DNA from 2 places in the Brenneria roseae subsp. americana genome. Region 1 is predicted to be linked to the other one. Evidence: predicted binding sites of a transcription regulator. Region 1 holds the regulator's gene; the other holds the start of a gene.
What was found. The regulator sigma-54, encoded in region 1, starts transcription at its own class of promoters, with help from an activator protein. The targets are predictions, from matches to a motif close to GTTGGCACANNTTTCGCTNT.
Positions count from the first base shown of each region.

Region 2: a site for sigma-54 is predicted at 11,132-11,151, ahead of glnA (glutamate--ammonia ligase). Genes of this name have one in related genera too.

Region 1 covers NZ_QDKJ01000005.1:35,862-52,237, forward strand. Annotated here, with positions in the region: gene yjgA (ribosome biogenesis factor YjgA) at 1-316, opposite strand, end outside; gene pmbA (metalloprotease PmbA) at 641-1,981, shown strand; gene rnk (nucleoside diphosphate kinase regulator) at 2,063-2,473, opposite strand; gene npr (PTS phosphocarrier protein NPr) at 2,637-2,909, opposite strand; gene rapZ (RNase adapter RapZ) at 2,925-3,779, opposite strand; gene ptsN (PTS IIA-like nitrogen regulatory protein PtsN) at 3,933-4,406, opposite strand; gene hpf (ribosome hibernation promoting factor) at 4,502-4,789, opposite strand; gene rpoN (RNA polymerase factor sigma-54) at 4,813-6,246, opposite strand; gene lptB (LPS export ABC transporter ATP-binding protein) at 6,295-7,020, opposite strand; gene lptA (lipopolysaccharide ABC transporter substrate-binding protein LptA) at 7,024-7,596, opposite strand; gene lptC (LPS export ABC transporter periplasmic protein LptC) at 7,577-8,143, opposite strand; gene kdsC (3-deoxy-manno-octulosonate-8-phosphatase KdsC) at 8,140-8,706, opposite strand; gene kdsD (arabinose-5-phosphate isomerase KdsD) at 8,798-9,784, opposite strand; gene B4923_RS07670 (calcium/sodium antiporter) at 9,874-10,836, opposite strand; gene mlaF (phospholipid ABC transporter ATP-binding protein MlaF) at 11,140-11,952, shown strand; gene mlaE (lipid asymmetry maintenance ABC transporter permease subunit MlaE) at 11,960-12,742, shown strand; gene mlaD (outer membrane lipid asymmetry maintenance protein MlaD) at 12,747-13,319, shown strand; gene mlaC (phospholipid-binding protein MlaC) at 13,332-13,964, shown strand; gene mlaB (lipid asymmetry maintenance protein MlaB) at 13,978-14,280, shown strand; gene ibaG (BolA family iron metabolism protein IbaG) at 14,472-14,726, shown strand; gene murA (UDP-N-acetylglucosamine 1-carboxyvinyltransferase) at 14,779-16,041, shown strand; gene degS (outer membrane-stress sensor serine endopeptidase DegS) at 16,131-16,376, opposite strand, start outside.
Region 2 covers NZ_QDKJ01000012.1:3,915-20,290, forward strand. Annotated here, with positions in the region: gene polA (DNA polymerase I) at 1-2,792, shown strand, start outside; gene spfP (small protein SpfP) at 2,955-3,002, shown strand; gene yihA (ribosome biogenesis GTP-binding protein YihA/YsxC) at 3,209-3,826, opposite strand; gene yihI (Der GTPase-activating protein YihI) at 4,168-4,695, shown strand; gene hemN (oxygen-independent coproporphyrinogen III oxidase) at 5,028-6,401, shown strand; gene B4923_RS20795 (YshB family small membrane protein) at 6,484-6,606, opposite strand; gene glnG (nitrogen regulation protein NR(I)) at 6,872-8,284, opposite strand; gene glnL (nitrogen regulation protein NR(II)) at 8,293-9,342, opposite strand; gene glnA (glutamate--ammonia ligase) at 9,645-11,054, opposite strand; gene typA (ribosome-dependent GTPase TypA) at 11,422-13,245, shown strand; gene yihX (glucose-1-phosphatase) at 13,415-14,026, shown strand; gene dtd (D-aminoacyl-tRNA deacylase) at 14,105-14,542, shown strand; gene fabY (fatty acid biosynthesis protein FabY) at 14,599-15,540, shown strand; gene B4923_RS14995 (AsmA family protein) at 15,571-16,376, opposite strand, start outside.

The sequences.
Region 1 (16,376 bases):
GGTTTTTCAGTTTATCCAGCGCGGCCTGAATCGGTTCTGGATCGCGGGCTCGCAGCAGTTTACCGATCAGTTGTAACTGGCGGCGGCGACCCTCTTTCTTGATGCGCTGCGCCAGTTCGACCGCCGCGCGCAGGTCATCATCCAGCGGGATTTTCTCCAACGCGTTCTTACCCAGTTCAACCAGTTCCGCACCGAGATCTTTCAGCGCTTCCGCATCACGTTTTATCTCGCTTTTGCTGACCCAGATAATTTCATCATCGTCGTCTTCATTATTGTCCGGGACGTCATCAAGCCAGTCTTCGGTTTTTTTGCTCATGGTTGGTTCCTAAAAAATTTCCGGTAAAAAAACGCTAGGCGCGTTTTTCAACGTCACGCAGTGTGACGGCCCGTAGGACGGCGGGCAAGGACTGCCGCCATAAAAAGAGGCTGATCCTAACAGGTTTGGGCTTTGTGCGAAATTGTCTGCGGATCCTGTTAGACTCAGGAGCATTATGCTACACCTTTTATGCGGATGGATGACGATGAATTGCGTGGAAATATTCATGCGCGGAGACCTGACCGTGCAGCGGGACTGTGGCTGCACGGGCATTTCCCCGGCGTCACCTATCGAAACGGTTTCCTTACTCATTATGGCAGAACAATGACAATAATCACTCAGGTTGCACAACAGCGTGAAGCGCTGGAACAAGCGGTTGCACAGGCGCTGGAACTGGCGCGAGCGGGTTCTGATGCGGCAGAAGTCTCCGTGTCAAAAACGACCGGTATTGGCGTGAGCACCCGTTATGGTGAAGTTGAAAACGTTGAATTTAACAGCGATGGCGCGCTGGGTATTACGGTGTATTACCAGCAGCGCAAAGGCAGCGCCTCATCAACCGACCTCAGTCCGGACGCTATCGCGCGGACCGTGCAGGCGGCGCTGGATATTGCCCGTTACACCTCCGTCGATCCTTTTGCCGGTCCGGCAGACAAGGATCTGCTGGCTTTTGACGCACCGGATCTGGATCTGTTTCACCCGGCGGAGCTGGATGCCGATCGTGGCATCGAACTGGCCGCCCGCGCTGAACAAGCGGCGATGAAAGCGGATAAGCGCATCACCAATACCGAAGGCGGAAGCTTCAATAGCCATTACGGCATCAAAGTATTTGGCAACAGCCACGGCATGCTGCAAAGCTATTGTTCCAGCCGTCATTCGATGTCCAGCTGTGTGATTGCCGAGATGAATGGTGACATGGAGCGTGATTACGCCTATACCATTGGTCGTTCGCTGGATGATTTGAAAACGCCTGAGTGGGTGGGTGAAGAGTGCGCGCGCCGTACGTTATCCCGTTTGTCGCCGCGTAAGTTACCCACCATGCAGGCGCCGATACTGTTTTCCGCGGAAGTGGCGACAGGGCTGTTCGGCCATCTGGTCGGGGCAATCAGCGGTAGCAGCGTATACCGTAAATCAACCTTCCTGTTGGATAAGCTGGGCCAGCAAATTCTGCCGGAGTGGCTCACTATTGAAGAATTGCCGCATTTACGCAAAGGGCTGGCATCGACGCCGTTCGACAGCGAGGGGGTACGCACTCAGCGGCGTGAGATTGTGAAAGACGGCGTTTTGCAAACCTGGCTGCTGACCAGCTATGCCGCGCGTAAACTGGGCATGAAGAGCACCGGACACGCTGGTGGTATCCATAACTGGCGCATCGCCGGACAAGGGCTGGATTTTGATGGTCTGCTCAAACAGATGGGTAAAGGGCTGCTGGTGACGGGATTAATGGGGCAGGGCGTCAGCGGCGTGACGGGAGATTATTCCCGTGGCGCGTCCGGCTTCTGGGTGGAAAACGGTGAAATTCAGTATCCGGTCAGTGAGATTACCATTGCGGGTAATCTGAAAGACATGTTGCGCAACATCGTCACGGTAGGCAACGACATTGAGACGCGCAGTAATATTCAGTGTGGGTCAGTGCTACTGCCAGAAATGAAGATCGCAGGAGAATAAACAGGAACCGCGTGACGACGGGGGAGTGACCGTCACCGTCGGCATTATCCGACGGTTTGTCATTCTCTGCGTTATCGCCGTTTAGCGGTGGTATTCACCCGCCGCTTCCGGCTGATAAAGCAGTTCCAGCACCTCGATATGCGTTTCTTCACCGTTCGGCAACCGCCAGGCGATGGTGTTTCCTACATGCATTCCCAGCAATGCCGCGCCCAGCGGAGCCATGACGGACAAGTGTTCCCTGCTGTCTTTCACTGCAACCGGGTAAACCAGCGTGCGGATGTGTTCCTCATTAGCGATCAGATCGCGAAAACGCACCCGACTGTTCATGGTTACCACATCCGAAGGGATATTGACGGAAGGTAAAATTTCCGCCCGATCAAGCTCGTCATTCAGGGCCTGAGCGACATCGCTGCCAGCAAAGGCGGGCTGCTCCAGTAACATATCCAGACGTTCCGCGTCCAATTCACTGATTGTCAGGTTAGGTTTCGTCATACTCCTCTCCAGTTTTTATTTCCAGATGACGTAAAAGCAACACCCCCGCGCCAGGGGAGCGGGGGTGTATAAGAAAAAATGATATCAGGAGATAGTAGGGGCTTACGGTCAGAAAGAAAAGCGATCTCTATCACGAAGACGAGCAGAGAGTTTTCGGATCGGGTTACTCTTCATCAAACCCGGCGTCAAAGAGCTCAATCACCGCGGCCAGCGCTTGTTCTTCATCCGGGCCCGTCGCTTCGACTTCAATAAGCCCACCCTTGGCTGAATCCAGCATCAGCATGGCAATAACGCTGCTGGCCTCGGCTTCGGTACCGCTGTCATTGCGCAACATCACTTCCGCGTCAAAACTCTGCACCAGTTCAAACAGTTTCATGGCGGGCCGGGCATGCATGCCCAGCTTGTTTTTGATTTCAACCGTTTGTTTTATCGTCATTATTGGGTCTGACTATCATGATTTACGCTTTTCCAGCGTACGGTGGCGGGACTGCACATTCTTGCCGCGGGAACGAAAGTAGTCCGCCAGCTGTTCCGCAATGTAAACGGAACGATGTTTGCCGCCGGTACAGCCAATTGCCACGGTCAGATAACTGCGGTTATTGGTTTCCAGCATGGGAAGCCAGAGTTCCAGATAGCTGCGCGTCTGATAGATAAAATTATGGACTTCAGTGTGCCGATCGAGGAAGGCGGCGACGGGCTTGTCCAGACCGGTCATCGGACGTAATTTGGGATCCCAGTGCGGGTTGGGCAGAAAACGCACGTCAAACACGTAGTCGGCATCGATAGGAATACCATGCTTGTAGCCGAAAGATTCAAAGACCATCGTCAGTTCGCGTTCCCGTTTGCCCAACAGGCGGGTACGCAGCATTTCAGCCAGTTCATGCACTGACATTTCAGAGGTGTCGATGATCAGATCGGCCCGTGAACGCAGTGGCTCCAGCAGATCGTTTTCTTCATCAATGGCGCTTTCCAGCGACAGATTCTTACTGGATAAGGGGTGCAGACGGCGAGTATCACTGTAACGACGGATCAGCGTATTGCGATCGGCATCCAGAAACAACAACTGTGGTGAAAAACTCTGCGGCAGCTGTTTCATTGCATGCTCAAAGATTTCCGGCGATTCCGGCATATTGCGCACGTCAATGCTGACCGCTGCGGAGATATTGCGTGTCGCAAGCGTATTGGCCAGCTCCGGCAATAAAACCACTGGCAGGTTATCTACACAGTAGAACCCCATGTCTTCCAGCGCGCGCAGAGCGACAGATTTTCCTGACCCTGAGCGACCACTGACAATCATCAGCACCATCTGACGACTCCCCTCTGGCAACGTGACGGCGAACTCTCTATGCCATTATGTTTATAATGAATTGCTAGAAAATGAACAAGTAAAACACGGATTGCAAGTAATCTCCGGTTCCCGATTGGATCACCATACATCGTAAACATGACTGCCACTGACTTAACCGGCTTCCGTCATGATCTGATACAGCTCTTCATCACTTTGCGCCGCCCGCAGACGCCGACAAATCGCTTTATCTGTCAGACGCTTGGCAATAAGCGACAGCGTATGTAAATGGGTTTTACATTGTTCTGCCGGAACCAGCAAGGCAAAAAGCAAATCAACGGCTTGATTATCAATGGCATCGAAAGCGATAGGTTGATCCAACTGAATAAATACCCCGATTGCTCCCAGCGCGTTTTCATCCTCAAGCTTACCATGGGGAATGGCAATACCATTGCCAATGCCGGTACTGCCCATTCGCTCGCGGGTGAGAATGGCATCAAAAATAATCTGTGAGGGGAGATTAAGCTGTTTGGCAGCTAGCTCACTGATAATTTCCAGTGCTCGTTTTTTACTCTGGCAATGGACAGAACTTCGGGTGCACTCTGGACGTAACACGGTACTGAGTTGCAAAACGGGAACGTTATTCATTTTATATTCACTTAACGACACTTTCACTGCTGGTGAGCCCAGCCCATAGGATGCATGGGCTGGGTCTGTTTTCTTGCCCGCGGGCAAGAAAAAAACTAGTGCTGTTTCAGCTTATCCTTATGCTTATTGAGCTGGCGAGCCAGCTTATCGATCAGCAAATCGATAGCGGCATACATATCTTCCGCTTCTGATGTAGCGTGCAGCTCCCCACCGTTGACGTGGACTGTAGCATCGGCAATTTGTTGTACTTTCTCCACTTTCAGTACCACGTTGACCTGATTGATACGGTCGAAATATTGCTCTAACTTGGCAAACTTGGTATTCACGAAATCGCGTAAAGGTTCGGTAATTTCGATGTGGTGTCCGGTAATGTTGAGCTGCATAGTGTCTTCCTTCTCTGTTGAGATCAAACCAGTTGTTTACGCTGATTTGATGGTGGGATAGATAAAGACTCTCGATATTTCGCCACCGTACGCCGCGCCACGATAATGCCCTGTTCAGAGAGCAGCGTAGTCAGTTTGCTGTCGCTTAAAGGCTTGGCGGGGTTTTCTGCGGCGATTAACTTTTTGACCAGCGCCCGGATAGCCGTTGACGAAGCCTCACCGCCGTTGTCGGTATTCACATGGCTGGAGAAGAAATATTTTAGTTCAAAAATGCCGCGTGGACTGTGCAGAAACTTTTGTGTGGTTACCCGGGAGATGGTGGATTCATGCATATCCACCACCTGGGCGATATCGGCCAGCACCATCGGCTTCATGAATTCTTCACCCTGTTCGAAAAAATCCTGCTGTTGTTCGACAATACAGCGAGTCACTTTGAGCAGGGTATCATTACGGCTCTCCAGACTTTTGATTAACCAGCGCGCTTCCTGTAAATGGCTACGAATAAACTGACCGTCGCTATCGCTACGGGCGCTATTGCCCAGCGCGGCATATTGTTGATTGATCTGGAGCCGGGGCACGCTGTCGGTATTCAATTCGACCACCCAATGTCCCTGGATCTTGCGTACCAGCACGTCAGGAATGACGTATTCGGATTCACCGGTATTGATGGATTGGCCCGGACGGGGATCGAGGGATTGAATCAGCGCCAATGCTTCTTTCAGTACGTCTTCTTTCAGACGGGTTGAGCGAATCAGGCTGCGGAAATCATGGTTGGCCAGCAGGTCGAGGTAGTCGCTTACAATCAGCTTCGCTTCCGCGAGGCGCGGCGTATCCTCAGCAAACTGAGAAAGCTGTACCAGCAGGCAGTCGCGCAGGTCGCGCGCGGCGACCCCTACGGGATCAAAACGTTGTACCCGCTTGAGTACGGCCTCTACTTCATCCAGCGTGACGTTTTCATCTCCAATGCTGTCCAGAATATCTTCCAGCGGCACAGTGAGATAGCCGGTATTGTCCACCGCATCGACGATGGACGTCGCTATCGCCGCATCGGTATCTGAAAAAGGCGTCAGTTCCACCTGCCACATCAGGTAGTCCTGAAGGGTTTGTGTCGTTTCTCCCTGATAGATCGGTAACTCTTCATCCCGGTAATCCGTACCGGTACCGGAGGGCGTGCCTGCGGAATAGATTTCGTCCCAGGTCGCATCAAGCGGCAGCTCTTCCGGCATATCTTTTTGTTCCAGTGCTTCACCGGTATCCAGCGAATCACTGTCGGCCATCTCGAATGACTCTATTTCTTCGTGGTTGTCCGTCTGCTCAAGTAACGGATTGCTTTCCAGCGCCAGTTGAATCTCTTGTTGCAGTTCAAGCGTGGACAGTTGCAACAGACGGATTGCCTGCTGTAGCTGTGGAGTCATGGCCAGTTGCTGGCTAAGCCTGAGTTGCAAACCTTGCTTCATAAGTAGCGCCAACTTCCTTATATACTATTCAATGGAAACACTACCCTATCAGAGTCGGAAGCCTTCGCCCAGATAGACGCGTTTTACCTGCTCATCGGCTAAGATTTCGGTCGGGGAGCCGTGGGCGATCAGGTGTCCCTGACTCACAATATAGGCGCGCTCGCAAACATCCAACGTTTCACGGACGTTATGATCGGTAATCAACACACCAAGCCCGCTGTCACGCAGATGCTCAATTATTTTTTTTATATCAATGACCGAAATGGGATCAACGCCGGCAAATGGCTCATCCAGCAGGATGAATTTGGGATTTGCCGCCAGTGCCCGGGCGATTTCAACCCGGCGCCGTTCACCACCGGAGAGCGATTGTCCCAGACTATCGCGTAAATGAATAATATGGAATTCTTCCATTAGTTCATTCGCCCGGTCTTCCTGTTGCTCCGAGGTCAGATCTTTACGGATTTGCAAAACGGCCATCAGGTTGTCATAGACGCTCAACCGGCGAAAAATCGACGCTTCCTGCGGTAAATAGCCGATCCCGCGCAGGGCGCGGTCGTGCAAAGGAAGCAGACTGATATCGTCGTCGTCAATCACAATGCGCCCTTCATCGAGCGGGACAATGCCGACAACCATATAAAATGTTGTCGTTTTCCCTGCGCCATTCGGCCCCAATAGGCCAACAATCTCGCCGGAGTTGACGGTAAGGCTGACGTTTTCCACAACCCTGCGGCCTTTATACGCCTTAGCCAAGTTTTCTGCGATTAATGTTGCCATAAGTTATTCAGTGACTCGTGGTTGCGGTTTTTGAGAGGGGGAGGATGAGCTCTTGTTCGTTTTCTCCTGAAGCTGAGAAGGAACCAATACCGTAGTAACACGTTTACCTTTATCGCTGAAGGCTTCCATCTGCTGTTGCTTCACCAGATAAGTGATGCGGTCGCCTTTCACATTGCTGTCCACCTGCTCCAGATAGGCATCACCGGTCAGCACCAAAAAATCATTAGCCAGTTCATAGCGAACTTTCTGGGCATTGCCTTTTACGGGTTTGCCGTTGTCCTGCATCTGATAGAACGTCACGGGGTTGCCGTAGCCTTCAATAACTTCACGACCCTGTGCCCCCTGTGGCCGGGTAACGACGACTTTGTCGGCTTTGACTTCAATCGTTCCCTGTTTCACGACGACATTGCCGGTGAACGTTACCGTGTTGCCCTGCATGTCCAGAGATTGCTGCTCTGAGTCAATATGAATAGGCTGATTGCTATCCCCGGTGACGGCCAGCGTGGAAACGCTGACGGCTAACAACGAGCTGGCGATCAGGGTGTTACGCATCAGGTTATTGGTTTTGGATTTCATAGGAGGTTTTTACCTTTTCGATCAACTCGGCTGTCTTGTTACGCAGATTTCCGCGCATTTTCATCCCGTTGGAAGTAAAGCTGGCGCCGTACAGGGTGACTTCATCATCGGAAGAGACATCCTGAGTGACCAGATTCACCTGGGCATTGTTTGTTTTGATTCTCTCCAACTGTGAGTCGTTTGTCAGGCTGTTAACCTCGACATGCCCGTACAGATAGAGCATCTTATCTTTTGTCAGCTTGGCGCGATCGGCGCGCACTGACCAGGTTGCCGTTCCCTGTTCGTTAAACAATGTCGCGATAGGCGTCGTAAACCAGCTCAACTGCTCGTCATCGAAATATTCCGCCTTGTCCGCGATCAGACGGTAGCTCAGCTTCCCGGCCGGGCTGTAAACCTGAGTGGTGGTTTTCTCGCTGGTATACACCGGTACCGCAGGGGTAGCGGTGTCTGCCGGTGCCGCCGTTTCGTTATCTGCAATATTCCAGCCGATCAGAATGAGAGCCAGCAATGCCAGCAAAGCTGTCAGCCAACGCTTGGTTTTACTCATATCGACAACCCTTTGGCATGCTCCAGCTTATCCTGCGCAAACAGGATCAAATCGCAAAGTTCACGCACTGCGCCACGTCCACCCGCGATGCGCGTAACGTAATCAGCCCGCGGCAACAGTAACGGATGTGCGTCTGCCACGGCAACGCTCAGGCCGACCTGCGCCATCACCGGCCAGTCGATCAGGTCATCGCCGATATAGGCGGTCTGGCTGGCCGTTACGGATAGTTTATCCAACAGATCGTTGAAGGCCAAAACCTTATCGGATTGTCCCTGATAAAGGTGAGTGATCCCCAGTGTCTTACAGCGATCCGCCAACAGGTTGGCCGACCGACCGGTAATAATGGCGACCTCAATACCGGACGTCAGCAGGCAGCGGACGCCATAGCCATCACGAACGTTAAAGGCTTTCAGCTCTTCGCCGTGATTGCCCATATAAATCAGGCCATCCGACATTACCCCATCAACATCACAGATTAACAGGCGAATTTCACGGGCCTTATCCAGTACCTGCCGATCGACAGGTCCATAGCAGGTATCGGTTTGTGCCCTGGTTTCACTCATTGACGTTTATCCTTGGTTCTTTTGGTCTACAGTGTGTTTACTTCGCTATTGCGTATTTTCCGTGCGATGACGGGTTATCTGCGAGGGCATATTACACCACGCCTGCGCGCAGCATATCGTGCATATGAACGATCCCGACCAGACGATCGTTTTCCGCAACCAGCAGCGAGGTAATATGACGTGACTGCATCAGGTTCAGGGCATCCACGGCCAGCGTTTGCGCTGTGACCCGGATACCGCCGACGGTCATCACATCAGCAATGCGCGCGCTGTTCAAGTCAATCTTCATGTCGAAGATTCGGCGTAAGTCCCCATCGGTGAAGATACCGAGGATTTTCATGTCCGCGTCGCAAATGACCGTCATACCCAAATTTTTGCGCGTAATTTCCAACAGGGCGTCGCGCAGAGAGGCGTCATGGGGAACATGAGGCATTTCTTCACCCGAGTGCATGATATCGCTGACGCGCAGCAAAAGTTTGCGGCCTAGTGCGCCACCGGGGTGGGAGAGGGCAAAATCCTCGGCGGTGAAACCGCGAGCCTGTAATAACGCGACGGCCATCGCGTCTCCCATCACCAGCGTCGCGGTCGTACTGCTGGTCGGCGCCAGGCCAAGCGGACAGGCTTCTTGCGGAACATGGATGCACAGGTGGATATCCGCCGCTTTCCCCATGGTGCTTTCGGGATTACCGGTCATGCAAATCAGGAAAACCCGCAGGCGTTTCAGCACCGGGATCAGCGACAGAATTTCGTGGGATTCGCCGGAATTGGAAATGGCGATCACGATGTCGTGCGGCGTTACCATGCCCAGATCGCCATGGCTGGCTTCGCCGGGATGGACAAAAAAAGCGGGCGTTCCGGTACTGGCGAAGGTGGCGGCCATCTTACAGCCGATATGGCCGGATTTTCCCATCCCCATAACGACCACTTTCCCCTGACAGTGGAAGATTTTTTCACAGGCTTGAGTGAAATGATCGTCAATGTATTGATCCAACTGTGCCAGGCCTTCGCGTTCGGTATTCAGAACCTGTTTGCCTGCCTGCTGAAAATCAAAACCGGGTTGTAGTTCAAAATGTGACATACCTGAGTAATCCTGCTTGTTTTGATGTTTTGGTTAATACCCTGATGTTCTGGTTAATCAAACAATTTGCTAATCAGACCACGGGCTACTCAAACAAAGAACAATACCGAGAGATAAACGACAAACGCGCAGAGCAACAGCGCGCCGGCACCTTGCCCGATACGACGCTTTCTGCTGAGGCACAGCGCCGCCAGCAACGCGCTGGCTCCCAACATGACCCAATAATCACGCCCGAAGGCAAGGGGGTTGAGCGCACCTGGCGAAAGCAGCGCCGGTACGCCCAACACGATGACGATATTAAAGATATTCGAACCGATGAGATTACCCAGCGCAATATCATCTTCCTTTTTCAGCGTACCAACAATGGCGGTGGCCAATTCGGGCAGGCTGGTGCCAATCGCCAGCACCGTGAGGCCGACGGTCAGTTCGCTGATATTAAAATAGCGGGCAAGTACGGTGGCATTGTCGATCACCATGCGGGCGGCCATGGGTAAAATAATCAGGCCGAGAATCAGCCATAAAACGGCGACCATTTGATTGCTGTCGGCCTGCGGCAGTTCGGCTAACTGTTCCCGCGTCAGGCTGTCTACGCCTTCCTGCTGCGCCAGACGGGTCATTCGGATCATCAGGAACAGGAATATCCCGGCGGCGGTCAGGAGGATCACGCCGTCGGTACGGCTCAGATAGCTATCATGAAGTAAAAAGCCACATAAAACGGTGACCAGCAGCATAAGCGGAAATTCACGGCGTAACAGTTCGGAATGCACGGTCAAAGGGCGGATCAGCGTGGCACTGCCGAGAATTAACAGGATATTGGCGATATTGGAGCCCAACACGTTACCGACGGCCATATCGATCTGATGGTTCAGCGCGGCGGTCACGGAGACAATCAGTTCGGGCAGCGAGGTGCCGAAACCAACGATGGTAAGGCCGATAATGAAAGGCGGCAGACCCAAAACGCGCGCCAGAATGGCGGCACCATATACCAGACGATCGGCACCATATACCAGTAATACCAAACCAACGATCAAGAGTACTGTCGCAAAAAGCATGCCGCGTCCTTTATTAAGGTATAATCACTGGTTCACTGATTGATAAGCCAGTATTTCTGGACGAATTTCGAACAAAAAAACGCTTTTCATCATTAGCGTTAATTCTGACTGTGTAGGGCGGAAAAGTAAAACCTATGGCGGTTTTGTTCAGCCATTTGGGACAAGAACTTACGGTAAGTTTTTGTAAAACTCGGGCTTTGCAGGATATCAACCATTAGGATTTAGAGATAGGGCCGCATCACCGCAATTCGTTTAAAACTGACGATCGCAGCTAATACGCTGATCGGTAAGGAATATGAGATAATGAACCATAAGGATACCAATCTGGTTGAGATCCGCGGCATGAGCTTTCGACGCGGAGAGAGGCCGATTTTTACAGATATCACGTTGAACGTTCCCAAAGGGAAAGTCACCGCGATCATGGGACCTTCCGGTATCGGTAAAACAACATTGCTTCGCCTGATTGGCGGGCAGCTTTCGCCGGACAGCGGGGAAATCTGGTTTGATGGCGACAATATTCCATCGCTGTCACGCACGGAACTGTACAATGCCCGTAAAAAAATGAGCATGTTATTTCAGTCTGGCGCGTTATTTACCGATCTGAACGTGTTTGATAATGTCGCCTGGCCGCTGCGTGAGCACAGCCGGTTGCCGGAGCCGCTGCTGCGCAGCACGGTAATGATGAAGCTGGAGGCCGTGGGGCTACGGGGAGCGGCCGACCTGATGCCCGCGGAGCTTTCTGGCGGGATGGCGCGGCGTGCGGCGTTGGCGCGGGCGATCGCGCTCGATCCGCAGCTGATTATGTTCGATGAGCCTTTTGTCGGGCAGGATCCGATCACGTTGGGAACGCTGGTCAAGTTGATTGATGAACTGAATCATGCGCTGGGTGTGACCTGTATTGTCGTATCTCATGACGTGCCGGAAGTCATGAGTATTGCCGATTACGCTTATATTATTGCCGAGCGGCAGGTTGTGGCGGAAGGGACGCCGGAACAGCTGAAAATGAACGATGACCCCCGGGTGCGCCAGTTTCTGGATGGCATTGCCGATGGTCCCGTTCCTTTCCGCTTCCCGGCGGATGATTATAAAACCGCACTGTTAGGTTCAGGGGGTTAACGAACTCATGTTATTACAGGCGTTGGCGTCGTTAGGACGTCAGGGAATTTCTACCTGTGCCTCGTTTGGCCGTGCCGGACTGATGCTGTTTAATGCGTTGGTGGGCAAACCTGAATTCAGGAAACAGTGGCCGCTGCTGATCAGACAACTGTATAGCGTCGGTGTTCAGTCGCTGTTAATCATCATGGTATCCGGTCTGTTTATCGGTATGGTGCTCGGTTTGCAAGGTTACCTTATTCTGACCACCTACAGTGCGGAAGCCAGTCTGGGCATGATGGTGGCGCTTTCGCTGCTCCGTGAACTCGGGCCGGTGGTTACCGCATTGCTGTTTGCCGGACGTGCCGGATCGGCGCTGACCGCGGAAATTGGTCTGATGAAGGCGACCGAGCAGTTGTCCAGTATGGAAATGATGGCGGTTGATCCATTGCGTCGCGTTGTCGCACCGCGTTTCTGGGCCGGATTAATCAGTATGCCGTTGCTGGCGGTAATTTTTGTCGCCGTCGGTATCTGGGGAGGGGCGCTGGTCGGCGTGGACTGGAAAGGCATCGACAGCGGGTTCTTCTGGTCTGCCATGCAGGGAGCGGTTGAATGGCGGCAGGATGTACTGAACTGCGTGATTAAAAGTATCGTCTTCGCGATTACTGTGACCTGGATTGCGCTGTTTAACGGCTATGATGCGATTCCTACTTCAGAAGGAATCAGTCGGGCGACGACCCGTACCGTTGTGCACTCATCGCTCGCGGTACTGGGATTGGATTTTGTGCTGACAGCACTGATGTTTGGGAACTGATTCAATGCAAACAAAGAAAAATGAAGTTTGGGTTGGCGCATTCATGCTGATTGCGCTGTGCGCCATCATCTTTTTGTGCCTGAAGGTCGCCGATCTCAAATCAATCGGTAGTGAACCTACCTATCGCCTGTACGCGACGTTTGACAATATCGGCGGTCTGAAAGCGCGTTCACCAATTCGAATCGGCGGTGTGGTCATTGGGCGGGTAGCGGATATCTCGCTTGATGAGAAAACCTACCTTCCCCGCGTAGCGATGGATATTCAGGCGCGCTATGACCATATCCCCGATACCAGTTCTCTGGCAATCCGCACCTCCGGCCTGCTGGGCGAACAGTTCCTGGCATTGAATATCGGTTTTGAAGATGAAGAGATGGGAACCTCAATACTGAAAGACGGCGGTGTTATTCAGGACACCAAGTCAGCGATGGTATTGGAGGATCTCATCGGTCAATTCCTATATAAGAGCGGTGGCGCCAGCGAGGATAATGCCGGTCAGACAGGTTCTGGCCCGGCGACTGACGAGGCGGTGACGCCCGAAACTCAGAGCCAGCCCGTTACTTCACATTCACATCCATAAGAGGATATCTGCATGTTTAAACGTTTACTGATGGTGGCTTTACTGGTGGTTGCGCCATTGGCCAACGCTGCCGATCAAACGAACCCTTATAGCTTGATGAATGAAGCGGCGGAAAAAACTTTTAACCGCTTAAAAACCGAGCAGCCGCGCATCAGACAAAATCCAGACTATCTGCGTAATGTCGTACGCGAAGAGCTTCTGCCGTATGTGCAGGTCAGATATGCCGGTGCGTTGGTTCTTGGCCGTTACTATAAGGATGCGACACCCGCTCAGCGCGATGCCTATTTCAAGGCATTTGAAGCCTATCTGGAACAGGCATACGGTCAGGCTCTGGCGTTATATCACGGGCAAACCTATCAAATCGCACCCGATCAGCCGTTGGGCGATGCCAACATTATTGCCATTCGCGTGACGATTATCGATAACGGCGGCCGGCCGCCGGTACGTCTGGATTTCCAATGGCGTAAAAATAGCCAAAGCGGCAACTGGCAGGCCTATGACATGATTGCGGAAGGCGTCAGCATGATTACGACCAAGCAAAATGAATGGGCGGCTACGCTGCGTCAAAAAGGCGTTGACGGCCTGACCCAACAGCTTGCCGCCGCGGCGAAGCAGCCGATCACGCTGGATAAGCAAAACAACTAATCTGGGTAGAGACATGGCGAATGCACTGAGCTGGCAGTCACTGGAATCGACGTTGGTATTAACCGGCGATCTGGATCGCGAAACGCTGTTACCGCTCTGGGAGCAGCGTGATACGTTGCTGTCAGGTAAAACGGCGTTGGATGTTTCTGGTCTGGAGCGTGTTGACTCGGCGGGGCTGGCTTTGCTGATACATTTTTATCACCAGTCCGCTTCGCAGGGAGGCGGACTGAAGATTATTGGGGCTGGCGATCGGCTAAAAACGCTGATTGCATTGTATAACCTGAATGAAATCATCCCTGTGTCTCAAACGGCATAGCGCGCATCGACAATTCGTTGTCAAATCCCCCTTTTTTGCGTTATGTCTATACCAATAGATTTCAAGCCGCGGGACACGCGCCTGCGGCTTGAAAGATGAAGGGTAGGGGGATTTCTTTGTTTAAGATAATGCCGTATTCATCTAAGATACCACCCTGTTTATCATCCCCCCTGACATAGAAATCGAGAGTGATGGAAAATAATGAAATTAAAGATGTGCTGATGAAGGCATTGGCACTCGAGGAAGTCCATGTTTCTGGCGATGGCAGCCACTTTCAGGTCATCGCTGTCGGTGAGCTTTTCACTGGCATGAGTCGGGTGAAAAAACAGCAGGCAGTGTATGCTCCGCTGATGGAGTACATCGCGGATAACCGTATTCATGCGCTGTCGATTAAGGCGTATACGCCGGAAGAGTGGCAGCGCGACCGCAAGCTGAATGGTTTTTAAGCTTGTCGTCATATGACGCCATATTGAATTGAAACATTGAGAAACAGCGACTATGGATAAATTTCGTGTGCAGGGGCCAACCCGGCTAACTGGTGAAGTCACCATTTCCGGAGCCAAAAATGCCGCACTGCCGATCCTGTTTTCTGCCCTGCTCGCAGAAGAGCCGGTAGAAATCCAGAATGTGCCGAAGCTGCGGGACATTGATACAACAATGAAGTTGCTTACTCAACTGGGGGCGCGTGTTGAACGTAATGGTTCAGTACACGTGGACGCCAGCGAGGTTAATATTTTTTGCGCGCCTTACGACCTGGTGAAAACCATGCGCGCATCAATATGGGCATTGGGACCGTTGGTGGCGCGCTTTGGGCAAGGTCAGGTTTCTTTGCCCGGTGGTTGCGCGATCGGCGCGCGTCCGGTGGATTTGCACATCAATGGCCTTGAGCAATTGGGGGCAAAAATCACGCTGGAAGAAGGCTATGTGAAGGCTTCCGTCGATGGCCGTCTGAAAGGCGCCCACATTGTGATGGATAAAGTCAGCGTGGGCGCCACCGTGACCATTATGAGTGCGGCAACGCTGGCTGAAGGTACCACCATTATTGAGAACGCTGCGCGTGAGCCGGAAATTGTTGATACGGCGAACTTTCTGAATACGCTGGGCGCCAAAATTAGCGGCGCGGGCAGCGACAAAGTGATTATCGAAGGTGTGGCGCGTCTGGGCGGCGGGGTTTATCGCGTGCTGCCTGATCGTATTGAAACCGGGACCTTTCTGGTTGCGGCAGCCATTTCCGGCGGGAAGGTCGTTTGTCGCCAGACCCACCCGGAAACACTGGATGCGGTGCTGGCTAAACTGCGTGAAGCAGGGGCCGATATCGAGATCGGTGAGGACTGGATCAGCCTGGATATGCACGGAAAACGGCCGAAAGCGGTAACCGTTCGTACTGCGCCACATCCGGGTTTCCCTACCGATATGCAAGCTCAGTTCAGCCTGCTGAACCTGGTGGCGGAAGGAACGGGCGTCATTACCGAAACGATTTTCGAGAACCGCTTTATGCACGTGCCGGAACTCATCCGCATGGGGGCACAGGCGGAAATTGAAAGCAATACGGTAATTTGCCACGGCGTGGAAAAACTGTCCGGTGCGCAGGTCATGGCAACCGATTTACGTGCTTCAGCGAGTCTGGTGCTGGCAGGTTGTATCGCCGAAGGCGTAACCATCGTTGACCGTATTTATCATATCGATCGTGGTTACGAGCGCATTGAAGATAAATTACGGGCGCTAGGGGCGAACATTGAGCGTGTAAAAGAACACGATTAAGCGTGAGCGCGGCGTCGGTATTATGATTAGCAGCCGGGTGGATAATCCACCCGGTTTTTTTATGGCAGGGGCAGCCCTGCCCGCCGAATTCAGTTGACCGGAAACTCCTGAATCGTCATGTCTAACTTGATTTCTTTAGGGCCGCGCTTGATCACCACGGGAACGACGGTTCCGGGCCGTATTTCTGCAATTTGATCCATGGTTTCGATAACCGAACGTGTCGGTTTATTGTTAACGCTGACTAATATATCTTCGACCTGAATCCCTGCTTTATCCGCGGGGCCTCCAATATCGACGGTTCTAACCTGAATACCGTTAGGGCGTCCCTGACGGCT
Region 2 (16,376 bases), on a different contig from region 1:
TGGCTCAGATTGCAGAAAACCCATTCATTCTGGTAGACGGCTCATCTTATTTGTACCGTGCTTATCATGCGTTTCCTCCGTTAACCAATAGCGCAGGAGAACCAACCGGTGCGATGTATGGCGTATTAAACATGCTGCGCAGCTTGCTGCTGCAATATCGCCCCAGTCATGTCGCGGTGGTGTTTGATGCCAAAGGTAAAACGTTCCGTGATGAGTTGTTCGAGAACTACAAGGCACATCGTCCACCAATGCCGGATGATTTGCGCGAACAGATTGAACCTTTGCACCAGATGGTGAAGGCCATGGGATTGCCATTGCTTGCGGTTTCCGGTGTGGAAGCTGACGATGTGATTGGTACGCTGGCTTTGCAGGCTGAAAAAGCCGGAACGCCAGTATTGATTAGTACTGGCGATAAAGATATGGCGCAGTTGGTTACGCCGAACATAACGCTCATCAACACCATGAACAACACCATCCTGGGCCCGCAGGAGGTGTGTGAGAAATATGGTATTCCACCGGCGTTGATTATCGATTTCCTGGCGTTAATGGGTGATTCATCCGATAACATTCCTGGTGTCCCCGGTATTGGAGAGAAGACGGCGCAAGCGTTATTACAGGGCATCGGCGGCGGTCTGGATATGTTGTATGCCAATCTGGATAAGATCGCCGGGCTTTCATTCCGCGGTGCTAAAACCATGGCGCCTAAGCTCGAGCAAAATAAAGAAATTGCGTACCTTTCCTATCAGCTTGCCACCATTAAAACAGATGTTGAGCTTGACCTGAGCTGCGGGCAGTTAACGGTCAACGAACCGGATGTTGATGAACTGCATCGTTTATTTTCCCATTATGAATTCAAGCGTTGGTTAGCGGATATTGAATCCGGCACATGGTTGCAGGGTAAAAAGAGCCACTCACCTGCGCCGAAAGCGATCAAAGCGGCTGAGAAACATATTGATAAGCCTGAAACAGAGCCGGTACTTTCTGCTGATGGCTATGTCACCATTCTGGATGAAAATACGCTGCTGGAATGGATTGAACGTTTAAAAAATGCCGACGTTTTTGCTTTTGATACCGAAACCGATGGGTTGGATACATTAACCGCCAACCTCATTGGGCTTTCATTTTCGGTAAAACCAGGGGAAGCGGCTTATCTTCCATTAGCTCATGATTATCTGGATGCGCCGGAGCAGCTGGATCGCGATCGGGTATTGGCCTTGCTTAAGCCGCTGTTGGAAGATGAAAAAAGCTTAAAAGTTGGTCAGAACCTTAAATTCGATAAAGGCGTGATGAAACGTTATGACATCGAGTTGCGAGGGATCGCGTTTGATACCATGCTCGAATCTTATGTTCTGGATAGCGTTGCCGGGCGTCACGATATGGATAGCCTCGCTGAACGCCATCTGAGTCATAAAACAATTACCTTTGAAGAGATTGCCGGCAAAGGCAAGAACCAACTGACATTTAATCAAATCGCACTGGAACAAGCGGGGCCTTATGCGGCGGAGGATGCGGATGTCACATTACATTTGCACCAGAAACTGTGGGGGCAATTACAGCAACATGCTGAACTTCGTCAGGTGTTTCAGACCATCGATATGCCGTTGGTGCCCGTGCTATCCCGAATGGAACGAACTGGCGTGCTGATTGATCCTGGCATTCTGTCCGAACACTCTAAAGAGCTGACAGTTCGTCTGGCCGAATTGGAAACCCAGGCTTACGAATTGGCGGGTGAAGAGTTTAACCTGTCATCGACAAAGCAGTTGCAAGGCATTTTGTACGAAAAGCAAAAGCTGCCGATCCTGAAAAAAACGCCGAAAGGCGCGCCTTCTACCAACGAAGAAGTGCTGGCTGAGCTGGCATTGGATTATCCTCTGCCAAAATTGATTCTTGAGTATCGCGGACTGGCGAAACTGAAGTCTACCTACACCGACAAGCTGCCGTTGATGATTAACCCGGCAACCAAGCGTGTGCATACTTCTTATCATCAGGCGGTGACGGCTACCGGTCGCCTGTCTTCCAGCGATCCCAACTTGCAAAACATTCCGGTGCGTAATGAAGAAGGGCGGCGTATTCGCCAGGCTTTTATTGCACCGAAGGGATACAGCATTGTTGCCGCGGACTATTCGCAGATTGAGCTTCGTATTATGGCGCATCTTTCCGGCGATAAGGGTCTATTGAAAGCGTTCTCTGATGGGCTGGATATTCATCGTGCTACCGCTTCGGAAGTATTTGGCATTGCGCTGGATAAGATAACATCTGAACAGCGTCGCAGTGCAAAAGCCATTAACTTTGGCTTGATATACGGTATGAGTGCGTTTGGGCTGTCGCGCCAGTTGAATATTCCTCGTTATGAATCGCAGAAATACATGAATCTGTATTTCGAACGTTACCCTGGTGTTCTGGAATATATGGATCGTACCCGCCAGCAGGCCACCGAGCAGGGCTATGTTTCTACCTTGGATGGTCGTCGTCTTTATCTGCCTGACATTAATTCGCGTAATGCAATAGCCCGTAAAGCGGCAGAGAGAGCGGCCATCAATGCGCCGATGCAGGGGACTGCGGCCGATATTATCAAGAAAGCGATGATCGCGATTGACGATTGGTTACAACAAGAGAAACCGCTCGTGAATATGATCATGCAGGTTCACGATGAATTGGTTTTTGAGATCCATGATTCCGTTTTGGAAGCATCTAAAAACAAAATCAGGGAGTTAATGGAAGGATGCATGCAGCTTAATGTACCGTTGCGAGTTGATATTGGAACCGGTATGAACTGGGATGAAGCCCATTAAGCCATGTTGGGTCATATATTTCTGTAATAAAATAACAGGATAGTGTGACCTGGTTTGACTTTGTGTAGTTGGTCGCCAATTTTTATGAAAGTAAACAACAAAAAAACCTTTGTTCCGACGAAAAAATAGGGTAGAGTTAAAGACGTAGGGTACAGAGGTAAGATGTTCTATCTTTCAGACCTTTTACTTCACGTAATCGGATTTGGCTGAATATTAGCCGCCCCGGTCATTTTTTGACTGGGGCGTTTTTTATTTGTCTTATTCCTGAGGCTCACCCCTATGGCCCGCCGCAAGCGGCGTTTAACAACGCTCCCCCGCGTTTTTTATGACGGACGTCCAGCCCGTCATAAGCGGTGTTGAAAATATTTCCCGGAAATTTTTTATTGGGGCAGTTCAGGATTGGCAGGAAACAGGAATTACTCGCTTTTCTGTTCTTCTTCCTCATCGATAGATGGCAACGAGCTGAACCAGCTATCAAGCTTCTGACGTAATTTCTCAACGCCCAGTTTCTTCAATGAAGAAAAGGCTTCCACCTGAATATCACCCATAAATGGCAATACCGCTTCACGTACCATATTAAGTTGAGCTTTACGTGCGCCAGATGCCAATTTATCCGCTTTGGTCAGCAGAACCAGAACGGGAAGCTGTGCATCAACGGCCCACAGCAGCATTTGTTGATCGAGATCTTTCAACGGGTGGCGGATATCCATCAGTATCACCAGGCCTTTCAGGCTATTACGTTTCTGAAGATATTCACCCAGCGAACGTTGCCACTTGAGTTTCATGGCTTCCGGCACGTCGGCATAACCGTAACCGGGTAAGTCCACCAAACGAACGCCTTCCACAACTTCAAACAGGTTGATGAGCTGTGTTCTTCCCGGTGTTTTACTGGTACGCGCCAGGTTTTTTTGATTGGTCAGCGTGTTCAGCGCGCTGGATTTTCCGGCGTTAGAGCGCCCAGCAAAGGCAACTTCAATACCGCTATCTGTTGCCAGGTGGCGAATATCCGGGGCGCTGATGACAAAATGCGTCATGTGGTAGTTATATTGCTGGGTCACAATGATTATCTCTGTCTGGATCGAGTCAGGTTGGGGATTATACCTGTAACTGACAATAAAGGCGGTTTTATCTGTTCCGAAATCTGGTTCCTGAGGTACTGGATTGCCTCGCGTATCCGGTCGTCGCGGTTAGCGATGTGACGAGAGAGACATTCGATGGGCGGCTTCCTTGCACCTTGAAAGGCAATGGGTATAGCCTATATTCAAGTCTGAAATAATGAAAACCATCATCAGTCTATGTGAGTACTTTTTTATTGTCGGGCTTTCTGCTAGATTCCGCCGCAATTACCTTCACCTGTGTACCTGAGAACAACATTATGAGCCAATCAATTAAAGGGTCCGCCAAACCCAAAATCAAAAGAAAAACCCGCGAAGAGCTGGATCGGGAAGCACGTGACAGGAAACGTCAGAAAAAACACCGTGGTCATGCGGCGGGAAGTCGTGCTCAGGAAAAAGGATCGTCAAATGGAACTGCCGGACAGCGTAACGCTGCCGATCCACGCATCGGCAGTAAAAAACCGATTCCGTTGGGGATTCAGGAAACCGTATCTGCGAAATCCAAATCTGTCGCCCGGGCAGCCAAAGAAACGGTAACACCTGCCGCCATGTCGCCCGAAGAAGAACTGGCGATGCTGGAAAACGATACTCGTTTGGACGCGCTGCTGGATCGTCTGGATAACGGAGAAACGCTGAGTGCCAAAGAGCAATCCTGGGTTGATGAAACGCTGGATCGTATTGATATGTTGATGGAACAACTTGGTATCGAACTGGGGGATGACGAAGAAGAGCAACCGGAAGATATGCTGCAACTTCTGAAGCGCAATAACCCGAAAGATGCATTCTAATCGATGAAATTGCTGTTTCTGTTACTGGTATTGCTGGTTACGTTTTATCTGTTTTGCCTGTTAGGTAAACTCTGGCTCCTGTCGAAACGGAAAAACCGATTACATCGTGCAGTTATGAATGGCCGATCGTCATTGATACGCCCAAGAAAAAAACGCCGGGAACGTTTTTAAACGCCATTTATGGCGGCCCTTAGGGTGAGTCTCATGGATGAGACGAATAAAAAAACGCCGGGAGCGTTTTTAAACGATCCGTAAAAAGGTAAGTCTCCGGCGACCCCGTAGAGGGAGGGCAAGGATTTGGCCAATAACAAAGACAGGAAGGAGTGAGCAGCATGTCCGTGCAGTCAGTTGATTGGGATTTAGCCCTGATTCAAAAATATAACTATTCCGGGCCCCGTTATACGTCTTATCCCACCGCGCTGGAGTTCAGTGAACAGTTCGATGAGCCTGCTTTTCGGCAGGCTATTGCGCGTTATCCACAGCGAGCGCTCTCGCTATATGTCCATATCCCATTTTGCCACCGTCTGTGCTATTTCTGCGGCTGTAATAAGCTGGTCACGCGCCAGCAGCATAAAGCGGATGAATACCTTGATGTGCTGGAGCAGGAAATCCGCCAGCGGGCCCCGTTGTTTGCCGGACGAACGGTGACGCAAATGCATTGGGGAGGCGGTACGCCGACCTATTTGAATAAATCGCAAATTAGTCGCTTGATGCGGCTGCTGCGTGAGCAATATTCCTTTTCAGCTCAGGCCGAGCTGTCGCTGGAAGTTGATCCTCGTGAAATTGAGCTGGATGTTCTCGATCACCTGCGTGCCGAAGGATTTAATCGCCTGAGCATGGGGGTACAGGATTTTAATAAAGAAGTACAGAATCTGGTCAATCGTGAACAGGATGAAGATTTCATTTTTGCATTGATCGCGCGAGCGAAATCTCTGGGTTTTACGTCAACCAATATTGACCTGATTTATGGCTTGCCAAAGCAGACCCCTGAAAGTTTTGCATTTACGCTACAGCGTGTCGCTGAACTGAACCCACACCGGCTCAGTGTGTTTAACTATGCGCATTTACCCAGCTTGTTTGCGGCTCAGCGGAAAATCAAAGAGGCTGATTTGCCGGATGCAGAACAGAAGATGGAGATTTTGCAGCAGACAATCAGCACCCTGACGCAATCAGGTTACCAGTTTATTGGTATGGATCACTTTGCACGTCCAGATGATGAACTGGCGGTGGCGCAGCGGGCGGGAAAGCTGCATCGTAATTTCCAGGGCTACACAACCCAGGGAGATAGCGATTTGCTGGGCATGGGGGTATCGGCGATTAGTATGATCGGTGATAGTTATGCCCAAAACCAGAAGGAGCTGAAACGCTATTATGCTCAGGTCAGGGATTCTGGGAATGCGTTGTGGCGTGGATTGCAACTGACGCAGGATGATTGCATCCGGCGTGATGTCATCAAGACGCTGATTTGTAATTTCCAGCTAAACTATCAGGCAATTGAAGCGGATTACGGTATCGATTTTCAGTCCTATTTTGCGCAGGATTTGCAGCAGTTGGCGCCATTAGCGGCTGATGGGCTGGTGGATATGCAGGAAGCCGGGATTGCGGTTACGCCGAAAGGGCGTCTGTTGATCCGTAATATCTGCATGTGTTTCGATAATTATCTGCGGGATAAAATACGGACGCAGCAATTTTCTCGGGTGATCTAATAAAAAACAGCCACGTTACGCGGCTGTTTTTTTAATAGTGATACCTCTTTAGTGAGAACACCGGCATTGAGATGGCGGTGTATTAACTAAAGAAGTTGATCAAAGCGGCGCACAGGACAGCGGCAATCGCTGTTTGCGGTGAATGGCTCGCAGCAGAGCTTATTTCAGCACTGTGTGTCACTATGGAAATTAATGAATCCAGCATGTTACTCCTCCCGAATCAGCGACACGATCATACTGCTGGCCAACGGCAAGTAAAGAACAAATTTATGACAATTTCGTGCGCCAGATTGTATTTTTCACGCTAATTTTCACCGCTTGTCACCAGCTGCTTTCCGAAGTAGCACGAGTGTGTTTCTGGATCACCCACGGCGGCTTGTTTTGGGGGCCGCCTGACGGTTTAGAGGCGATACCGCTATCCTTGCGCTACGGTGAAAAGTGCTTGCACAAAATAGATGTGCAAGCCTTGATTACTCCATTCCCAGTTCTTTCAGCTTGCGCGTAAGGGTATTTCTTCCCCATCCCAATAAGCGGGCCGCTTCCTGCTTGTGTCCCTGTGTATGCCGCAGCGCGGTGGTGAGCAAGGTTCTTTCCATTTCGGGTTGCGCTTCTGCCAACAGATTTTGATGACCGGAACGTAATGCCCGATCTGCCCACTGTGCCAATAAGGTTGCCCAACTGTCAGGCAACATATGTACGGTGGAATCGGGAGCGGTGGTTTCAAATAACTCTGGTGGCAAATCCTGAATCAGCACTTCCTGACCAGCCGCCATGACCGTTAACCAGCGACAGGTGTTTTCCAGTTGCCGCACGTTGCCAGGCCAGGGCAGGCGGGTGAGTGCCGTTTCTGTTTCCGGATGCAGATTTTTCGGTTCCACGCCCAGTTCTTTGGCCGTTGCCTGCAAAAAGTAGCGCGCCAGGCGAGGAATATCCTCACGGCGTTCACGCAGCGGCGGCAGGTGAACACGAATAACATTCAGACGGTGAAAGAGGTCTTCACGAAACTTTCCTTCCTGTACCCGCAGTTCAAGGTTTTGGTGCGTAGCCGCAATAATTCGCACATCCACTTTAACCGCGGCGTAGCCACCAACCCGATAAAACTGACCGTCAGCCAATACGCGCAATAAACGAGTCTGGACATCAAGCGGCATATCGCCGATTTCATCCAGAAACAGCGTACCGCCATCGGCTTGCTCGAAGCGTCCCTGACGAATTTGATTGGCGCCGGTAAATGCGCCTTTCTCATGGCCAAACAATTCTGATTCGATCAAATCCTTTGGAATTGCCGCCATGTTCAGGGCGATAAAAGGTGCCTTGGCCCGCGGGCTATGGCGGTGCAGAGCATGGGCTACAAGTTCTTTACCGGTACCGGATTCCCCGTTAATCAGCACGCTGATGGAAGAACGTGACAGACGGCCAATGATCCGAAACACATCCTGCATTGCAGGCGCTTCACCGATAATATCTGTTGTCGGGCCGTTGATCGGTTGACTACGAACGGGCTGCTGCTGTTCCAGATAGTGACTGATGGCACGTTCGACCAGCGCGACCGCTTCGTCGATATCAAAAGGTTTTGGAAGGTAATCAAATGCGCCTTGCTGATAGGCGCTGACGGCAGCGTCCAGATCGGAATGCGCAGTCATAATGATGACCGGTAACATAGGATGACGTTGTTTTATTTGCTGCAATAATGCCAGCCCATCCATTCCCGGCATACGGATATCGGACAACAGTACGTCTGGCGTTTGTGTTGCCAACGCATGCAGAGCCTGGTTTCCGTTATCAAACGTCGCACAGGTTAACCCCGCACCAGTGAGCGCACGTTCGAGCACCCAACGGATGGAGCTATCGTCATCGACAATCCAGACTATCCCTCGTTGCATTGTGAACCTCACTGGCGAATGGGCAGGTAGACCGAGAATTCGGTGTGTCCTGGCCAACTGTTAAATTCAATTTTACCGGAGTGTTGATCGATAAGGCTGCGTGCAATGGACAATCCCAAACCTGTGCCACCTTCCCGACCGCTGACCATTGGATAAAACAACGTATCCTGTAACTGAGCCGGTACACCTGGGCCGTCATCTTCAATATCAATGCGTGCAGCGAGGCGATAACGCACACCATGTAAGGTGAGCTGAAATGCTGTACGGGTACGCAACGTGATGGTGCCGCCTTCCTTACCTAATGCTTGTAGCGCATTACGCGTGATGTTCAGTAACACCTGTTCGATCTGATCTGGGTCGTGTGTGAGTTCAGGCAGGCTGGGATCGTAATCTTTCACCAGCGTCACGTTGTCAGGTTTTTCCAGAGAAACGAGTTGGCATACCCGCTCCGCAACCTGATGGATGCTTTGGGTGACATGCAGGCCGGGCTGCTGAGGGCCAAGCAGACGGTCAACCAGATTGCGCAGACGATCCGCCTGTTCGATGATCACTTTGGTGTATTCGGTCAACGCCGGATCGGGTAAGGCTTTGGAGAGTAGCTGCGCGGCGCCACGTAATCCACCCAGTGGATTTTTTATCTCGTGCGCCAACCCTCTGACCAAATCTCGGGCGGCCTGTTGCTGAGCCTGCTGGAGTTGCTCCTGGCTAAGACGACGTTGGTTATCCATCGGCGCCATTTCCAGCAGAATGAAATCCCCCTGCACCCGTTGCGCGGTAAGCGACATGATATGGGCTTTACCATCCACGACGATGGTGACTTCGTTATCCGTAAAACCTTGCCCTGAATCCAGACTCTCACGCATCAAATCTATATTCAGAGAAAAATATCCCAGCAAGTCAGGTAACGGCGTACCTGATAATTTACGCGAGCTTTGTGCCAATAATTGTTGCGCTGCCGGGTTGGAATAATGAATCGCCAGATCGCTATCCAGCAATAAGATGCTGTTGATTAAAGAATTTAGGATCTGCCCAGCATCGGGCAGCGTGCCTGTTGCCATAACGCAGACTCCCGCACCATATTGGTGCATAGTAGTGTATATGATGGATATGATGTTGCAACTTCAGAGTTTGTGGAGAAAAAAGCCCATCATGAGATGGGCTGAAAAGTTTCCACGGCAACAAAAAATTTTCAGGAAAAATTTTTATTAACGTAACGTTAGCCCGTCGCACCGCAACAGTCCCTACCGGGGTGACGAACATGAATAGCCCGCCACAAAAACAAACTAACGATTTATTCTGTCAGTAGCCTAACCGTCAGCACGATTGGGCTACTGTTTTACTGTACGGCTAATCGCAGTAATTACACGCTGTAGTACAGTTCAAACTCAACCGGATGCGGAGTCATGCGAATACGGTCATTTTCTGCTTTGCGCAGTTCGATGTAAGCATTGATAGCGTCGTCAGTGAACACGCCACCACGGGTCAGGAACTCGCGGTCTGCATCCAGTGCGTTCAGCGCTTCTTCCAGAGAACCGGCAACGGTTGGGATTTCACTCGCTTCTTCTGGCGGCAGATCGTACAGGTTTTTGTCCATTGCATCGCCAGGATGGATTTTGTTGATCACGCCATCCAGACCCGCCATCAGCAATGCTGAGAAACACAGGTACGGGTTAGCCGCCGGATCCGGGAAGCGAACTTCGATACGACGTGCTTTCGGGCTTGCGACAACCGGAATACGGATAGACGCAGAACGGTTACGTGCGGAGTAAGCCAGCATTACTGGCGCTTCGTAACCCGGGACCAGACGCTTATAAGAGTTGGTGGTCGGGTTGGATAATGCGTTGATGGCTTTAGCGTGTTTGATTATGCCGCCAATGTAAAACAGCGCAGTTTCAGACAGACCGCCGTATTTGTCGCCAGCAAACAGGTTGGTGCCGTTTTTGGCTAAAGACATATGGCAGTGCATACCGGAACCGTTGTCACCGAATATGGGTTTTGGCATGAAGGTCGCGGTTTTACCGAACGCATGAGCAACGTTATGTACGACGTATTTGTAAATCTGAATTTCATCTGCTTTTTTGGTCATGGTATTGAAGCGGGTTGCCACTTCGTTCTGACCAGCGGTGGCTACTTCATGGTGGTGTGCTTCTACAACCAGACCCATTTCTTCCATGGTCAGACACATGGTAGAACGCAGATCCTGTGAAGAATCTACTGGTGGAACCGGGAAGTAACCGCCTTTTACTGACGGACGGTGGCCTTTGTTGCCGCCTTCGTATTTAGTGCCGGAGTTCCACGCACCTTCGATGTCGTCAATGGCTACGTGAGAACCGGAGATGTTGCTGCCGAAGCGAACATCATCAAACAGGAAGAATTCTGGTTCCGGCCCAAACAGCACCGTATCGGCAATACCGGAAGAACGCAGGAAGTCTTCAGCACGTTTGGAGATAGAGCGCGGATCGCGATCGTAGCCCTGCATGGTGCCTGGTTCCAGAATGTCGCAACGGATAATCAGAGTAGACTCTTCAAAGAACGGGTCGATAACGGCAGTGCTCGCATCTGGCATCAAGACCATGTCGGATTCGTTAATGCCTTTCCAGCCGCCAATCGAGGAACCATCAAACATTTTACCTTCTTCAAAGAAGTCAGCGTTAACTTGATGAGCCGGAATGGTGACGTGCTGTTCTTTACCTTTGGTGTCGGTGAAGCGTAAATCAACAAACTTCACTTCATGTTCATTCAGCATCGTCAAAACATGTTCTGCGGACATACTTGGTTCTCCCGATTGTTATTTATCGTCGTGGAACGAATATCATTGTGGATTGATGTTGTTACCGTGCGTAAACTAAAGCTAAAAGTGTGCCAACTTTTTAAATACGTGCAATGTGTTGCTCTTAGGGGCTTTCCGCGTGAAGACCTCTGCACCATTATAGGTTATAGCACCAAAATGGTGCTTTGTGGTGAGCTTGCGCACCAATTTGGTGCTTTGGTTCACTCTTGTAGCGTTTTTGCACCGTGAAAGGGATCACAAAGCAGGCAGCATTGGGTTGTTTATCATAGATGCTTGTGATCTTGTTTAGTCCCTCGATTAATACGTGTACAATAGCGCGCTATTTCTAAATGCCTGAGGCAAAGCTGTGATCGAAAATTTGCGTAACATCGCCATTATTGCGCACGTTGACCATGGGAAAACCACCCTGGTCGATAAGTTGTTGCAACAATCCGGAACTTTCGGAGAACGTACTGAAGCAACCGAACGTGTAATGGACTCCAACGATTTGGAGAAAGAGCGTGGAATTACCATCCTCGCCAAAAATACCGCCATTAATTGGAAAGACTACCGCATTAACATCGTGGATACCCCTGGACACGCCGACTTCGGCGGTGAGGTAGAACGTGTAATGTCGATGGTTGACTCGGTGCTGTTAGTCGTTGACGCAATGGATGGTCCGATGCCGCAGACCCGTTTTGTGACCAAGAAAGCATTTGCTAATGGTCTGAAACCGATTGTGGTGATCAACAAGGTTGACCGTCCCGGGGCGCGTCCTGACTGGGTTGTCGATCAGGTGTTCGACCTGTTCGTGAACCTGGATGCGACGGATGAGCAACTGGATTTCCCTATCATTTACGCATCAGCGTTAATGGGGATCGCGGGTAATGATCATAATGATATGGCGGAAGATATGACTCCGCTGTATCAGGCGATCGTTGACCACGTATCTGCGCCTAAAGTAGAGCTTGAAGCGCCGTTCCAGATGCAGATCTCCCAGTTAGACTATAACAACTACGTGGGTGTTATCGGTATTGGCCGTATCAAACGCGGTCGTGTGAAGCCTAACCAGCAGGTCACTGTCATTGATAGCGAAGGCAAAACTCGTAACGGTAGAGTCGGTAAGGTTCTGACCCATATGGGGCTGGAACGTATCGAAGCGGCGGTGGCTGAAGCGGGTGATATTATTGCTATCACGGGTCTGGGCGAGCTGAACATCTCCGATACCATCTGTGATGTGAACGCGGTTGAGGCCTTGCCTGCGCTGTCTGTTGATGAACCGACCGTGACCATGTACTTCAACGTCAACACTTCGCCGTTCTGCGGTAAAGAAGGGAAGTATGTGACGTCTCGTCAGATCCTTGAGCGTCTGAACAAAGAACTGGTGCATAACGTCGCGCTGCGCGTTGAAGAAACCGAAGACGCTGACGCATTCCGCGTTTCAGGCCGTGGTGAACTCCACCTGTCGGTTCTGATCGAAAACATGCGCCGTGAAGGTTTCGAACTGGCGGTTTCTCGTCCTAAAGTTATCAATCGCAAAATCGATGGCCGCTTGCAGGAGCCATTCGAGAACGTAACGCTGGATATCGAAGAACAGCACCAGGGCGCGGTCATGCAGGCTATGGGTGAGCGTAAGGGTGATGTTAAAGACATGATCCCTGATGGCAAGGGCCGTATTCGTCTGGATTACCTGATCCCTGCTCGCGGTCTGATCGGTTTCCGTACCGAATTCATGACGATGACGTCGGGTACCGGTCTGCTGTATTCCACCTTCAGTCATTACGATGACGTACGCCCGGGTGAAATCGGTCAACGCCAGAATGGCGTTCTGATCTCCAACGGTCAGGGTAAAGCGGTGGCGTTCGCCCTGTTCAGTTTGCAGGATCGCGGCAAACTGTTCCTGGGACACGGTGCTGAAGTGTATGAAGGCCAGATTATCGGTATTCACTCACGTTCAAACGATCTGACAGTAAACTGTCTGACCGGTAAGAAACTGACCAACATGCGTGCTTCCGGTACGGATGAAGCCACGACACTGGTTCCGGCCATCAAAATGTCTCTGGAACAAGCGCTGGAGTTTATCGATGATGATGAACTGGTTGAAGTCACGCCTCAGTCGATTCGTATTCGTAAGCGTTATCTAACCGAAAACGATCGCAAACGTGCTAACCGCGGCCCGAAAGAAGGCTGATTTTTATCAGTGATTTCTTTTGTGCAAAAGGCATCTTCGGATGCCCTTTTTTATGCGCATCGTTTTTATCTACATCTCTGCTTTCATTTTTTCCTGTTCATCCTCCCTGTTCAGTTTTGCGATTTCCCGCTACAGTGAAAAACCAACGGTTATATCAGGAGGAGAGACCATGCTTTATATCTTCGATTTGGGCAACGTCGTCATCGATATTGATTTCAACCGGGTTTTAGGCGTTTGGAGCAATCTCAGCAGTGCGCCGCTGGCGACGCTGAAAGAGCGTTTTGTCATGGGAGAAGCGTTTGAACAGCATGAACGTGGCGAAATCAGTGATGAAGAATTTGCTGAACAGCTATGTCATGAAATGGGGATTTCGTTGAGCTTCGAGCAGTTTTCCGCGGGCTGGCAGGCTATTTTTGTGGCATTGCGTCCGGAGGCGATCGCGATCATGCAGCAGCTGCGAAAGGATGGGCATCGTGTCGTCATTCTTTCCAATACCAACCGCCTGCACTGTGGTCATTGGCCGGTTTTGTTCCCCGAAGTGGAGAACGCAGCCGATCGTCTTTATCTGTCACAGGATATCGGTTTACGCAAGCCAGAAGCGGCTATCTATCAGTATGTGTTGACGCAGGAAGGCGTCGCGCCGGAGCAGGCAATCTTCTTTGATGATAACCCCGCCAATGTTGCCGCTGCCCAGGCGCTGGGGATCCACAGTATTCTGGTGACCGATCGTCAGGCGATCCCGGACTTTTTCGCCACACAGTCAGCCACGGCCAGTGTGTAAGCCATTGTTAATCGGTTTCATCGTACCTTTCTGCGATGAAGCCTGCCAACATCATAAAAACAGGAGTGAAAACGTTCTATGATCGCGTTAATTCAGCGAGTTTCCAGCGCCAGTGTCACCGTAGACCATGCGATTGTGGGGGAAATTGGGCAAGGATTACTGGTATTGCTGGGCGTTGAGCAAGGCGATGATGAACAAAAGGCTGAGCGGCTTTGCGAACGGGTTTTGGGTTACCGAATATTCGGTGATGAAAATGGCAAAATGAACCTTAATGTCAGTCAGGCCGGCGGCAGTGTACTCGTGGTGTCGCAATTTACGCTGGTGGCTGATACCCAGAGAGGAATGCGTCCCGGTTTTTCCCGCGGCGCGGCGCCAGCGCAGGCCGATCGTCTCTATCAGTATTTCGTCGGACAGTGCCGTGAACGGGCTATTCATACGGAAACAGGATGTTTTGCCGCAGACATGAAAGTCGCATTGGTTAATGATGGTCCGGTGACCTTCTGGTTACAGGTATGACGTATTTTTTAATGAGATGTGGTTTTCATTAAGCATGGTTTTAAAGGGGAATGGTTATGTACCACCTGAGAGTACCTGAAAGCGCCGAAGAACTTGATGCGTACTATCAGTTCCGCTGGGAGATGCTGCGTAAACCTCTGCATCAGCCTCTTGGCTCTGAGCGTGACGCCTATGACGCGCTGGCGCACCATCAGACCGTGGTTGACGAACAAGGGCGGCTGGTGGCGATTGGACGCCTTTCCATCAATGCCGATAATGAAGCGGCAATCCGGTTTTTAGCGGTACATCCGCAGGTTAGGGGGAAAGGGTTAGGGACATTGCTGGCCATGACTCTGGAGTCGGTGGCGCGTCAGGAAGGAGTAAAGCGCGTAGTATGCAGCGCGCGTGAAGACGCCATCGATTTCTTCGCCAAGCTGGGGTTTGTCAATCAGGGCGAAATCACCGCGCCACAGACTACGCCGATACGACATTTTCTGATGATTAAACCGGTTGCGACGCTGGATGATATTTTACATCGTCCGGATTGGTGCGGTCAGTTACAGCAGGCCTGGTATGAGCATATTCCGCTGAGCGAAAAAATGGGCGTGCGCATCAGCCAATACACCGGGCAGAAATTTATTACTACAATGCCGGAAACAGGTAATCAGAATCCTCATCACACGCTGTTTGCCGGGAGTATGTTTTCGCTTGCTACGCTGACAGGCTGGGGATTGATCTGGCTGTTATTGCGTGAAAGGCATTTGGGCGGAACGATTATTCTGGCTGATGCGCATATTCGTTACAGCACACCCGTGATGGGCAGGCCAAGTGCGGTTGCCGATCTTGGCTCACTAAGCGGTGATTTGGATCGCCTTGCCCGTGGGCGCAAAGCCAGAGTCCAACTGAATGTGGAGCTGTTTGGCGATGATATAAAAGGCGCCTTGTTTGAAGGGATTTATATTGTTTTACCCGCGAAGCCGGAAGATCCTCTGGAACAAGGCGGGTCGGAAATACGGTGATGGCGTTATCGCCATCACCCGTGATGATGTTTACTGCTCGGTATGCGTCGTTAATGTTCCTTGATGCATTTGCTGATTGATAGGCTGCCCGTTACTGTCAACGCCTTGAAGTGAACCAGTTAACGTTGGTTTCAACGGCGTACTGGCGGCAAGCTGCCCATTAAGCTGCAATTGCAGATTCGAATTGCCTGCGGGGGCAGAGGGTGATGTCGGCCATCCCCAGCGCGTCAAGATATCCATCGGGACGGAACGTCCGCTCATCGTAAATGAAAACTCACGGGCAGGCTGTTGACTGATGGTGGCTTTAGCTTCCAGCAGGCCCGCCTGCGTAAATGTGCTGAGATCGGTGATGGAAATCTGACTGTCGGTGGCGGTCAAAGCCAATGACGGACGTCGGATATCCACCTTATTGAAGGTGGCATCGCTGGCATTCAGATTCAGGCTGCCAGCCCAAATGCCCCATTCATGATTACGCGCCAGCACCAGATCGCTGCCGTATCCATCCAGCGCGGTAAGCTGGAAGGGAAAATCCGGGTTGATATCGATCAGCAGATTGCGGTTCGCCGTGAATTTTCGGATAGTCACCTCTGTCAGCCAGTCAGGCAGCGACGTTTGCCAATGCTGACGCCAGTCGGCCGGCAGGGTGTATTCCATGCCCGCCACGACAAATTCATTCAACAGCAGACGGTGGTTACTACGTTGCCAGCTACCGTTGGTTCGCAGCAGGCCACCTTCCCAGCGTGTAGTAAACTGCTTGATATCCACGCCGTCCGGTGAGAGAGCCAGATTAACGATGGGGTCGATGAAGTGCATACTGCCGTTGACAATATCGGTGG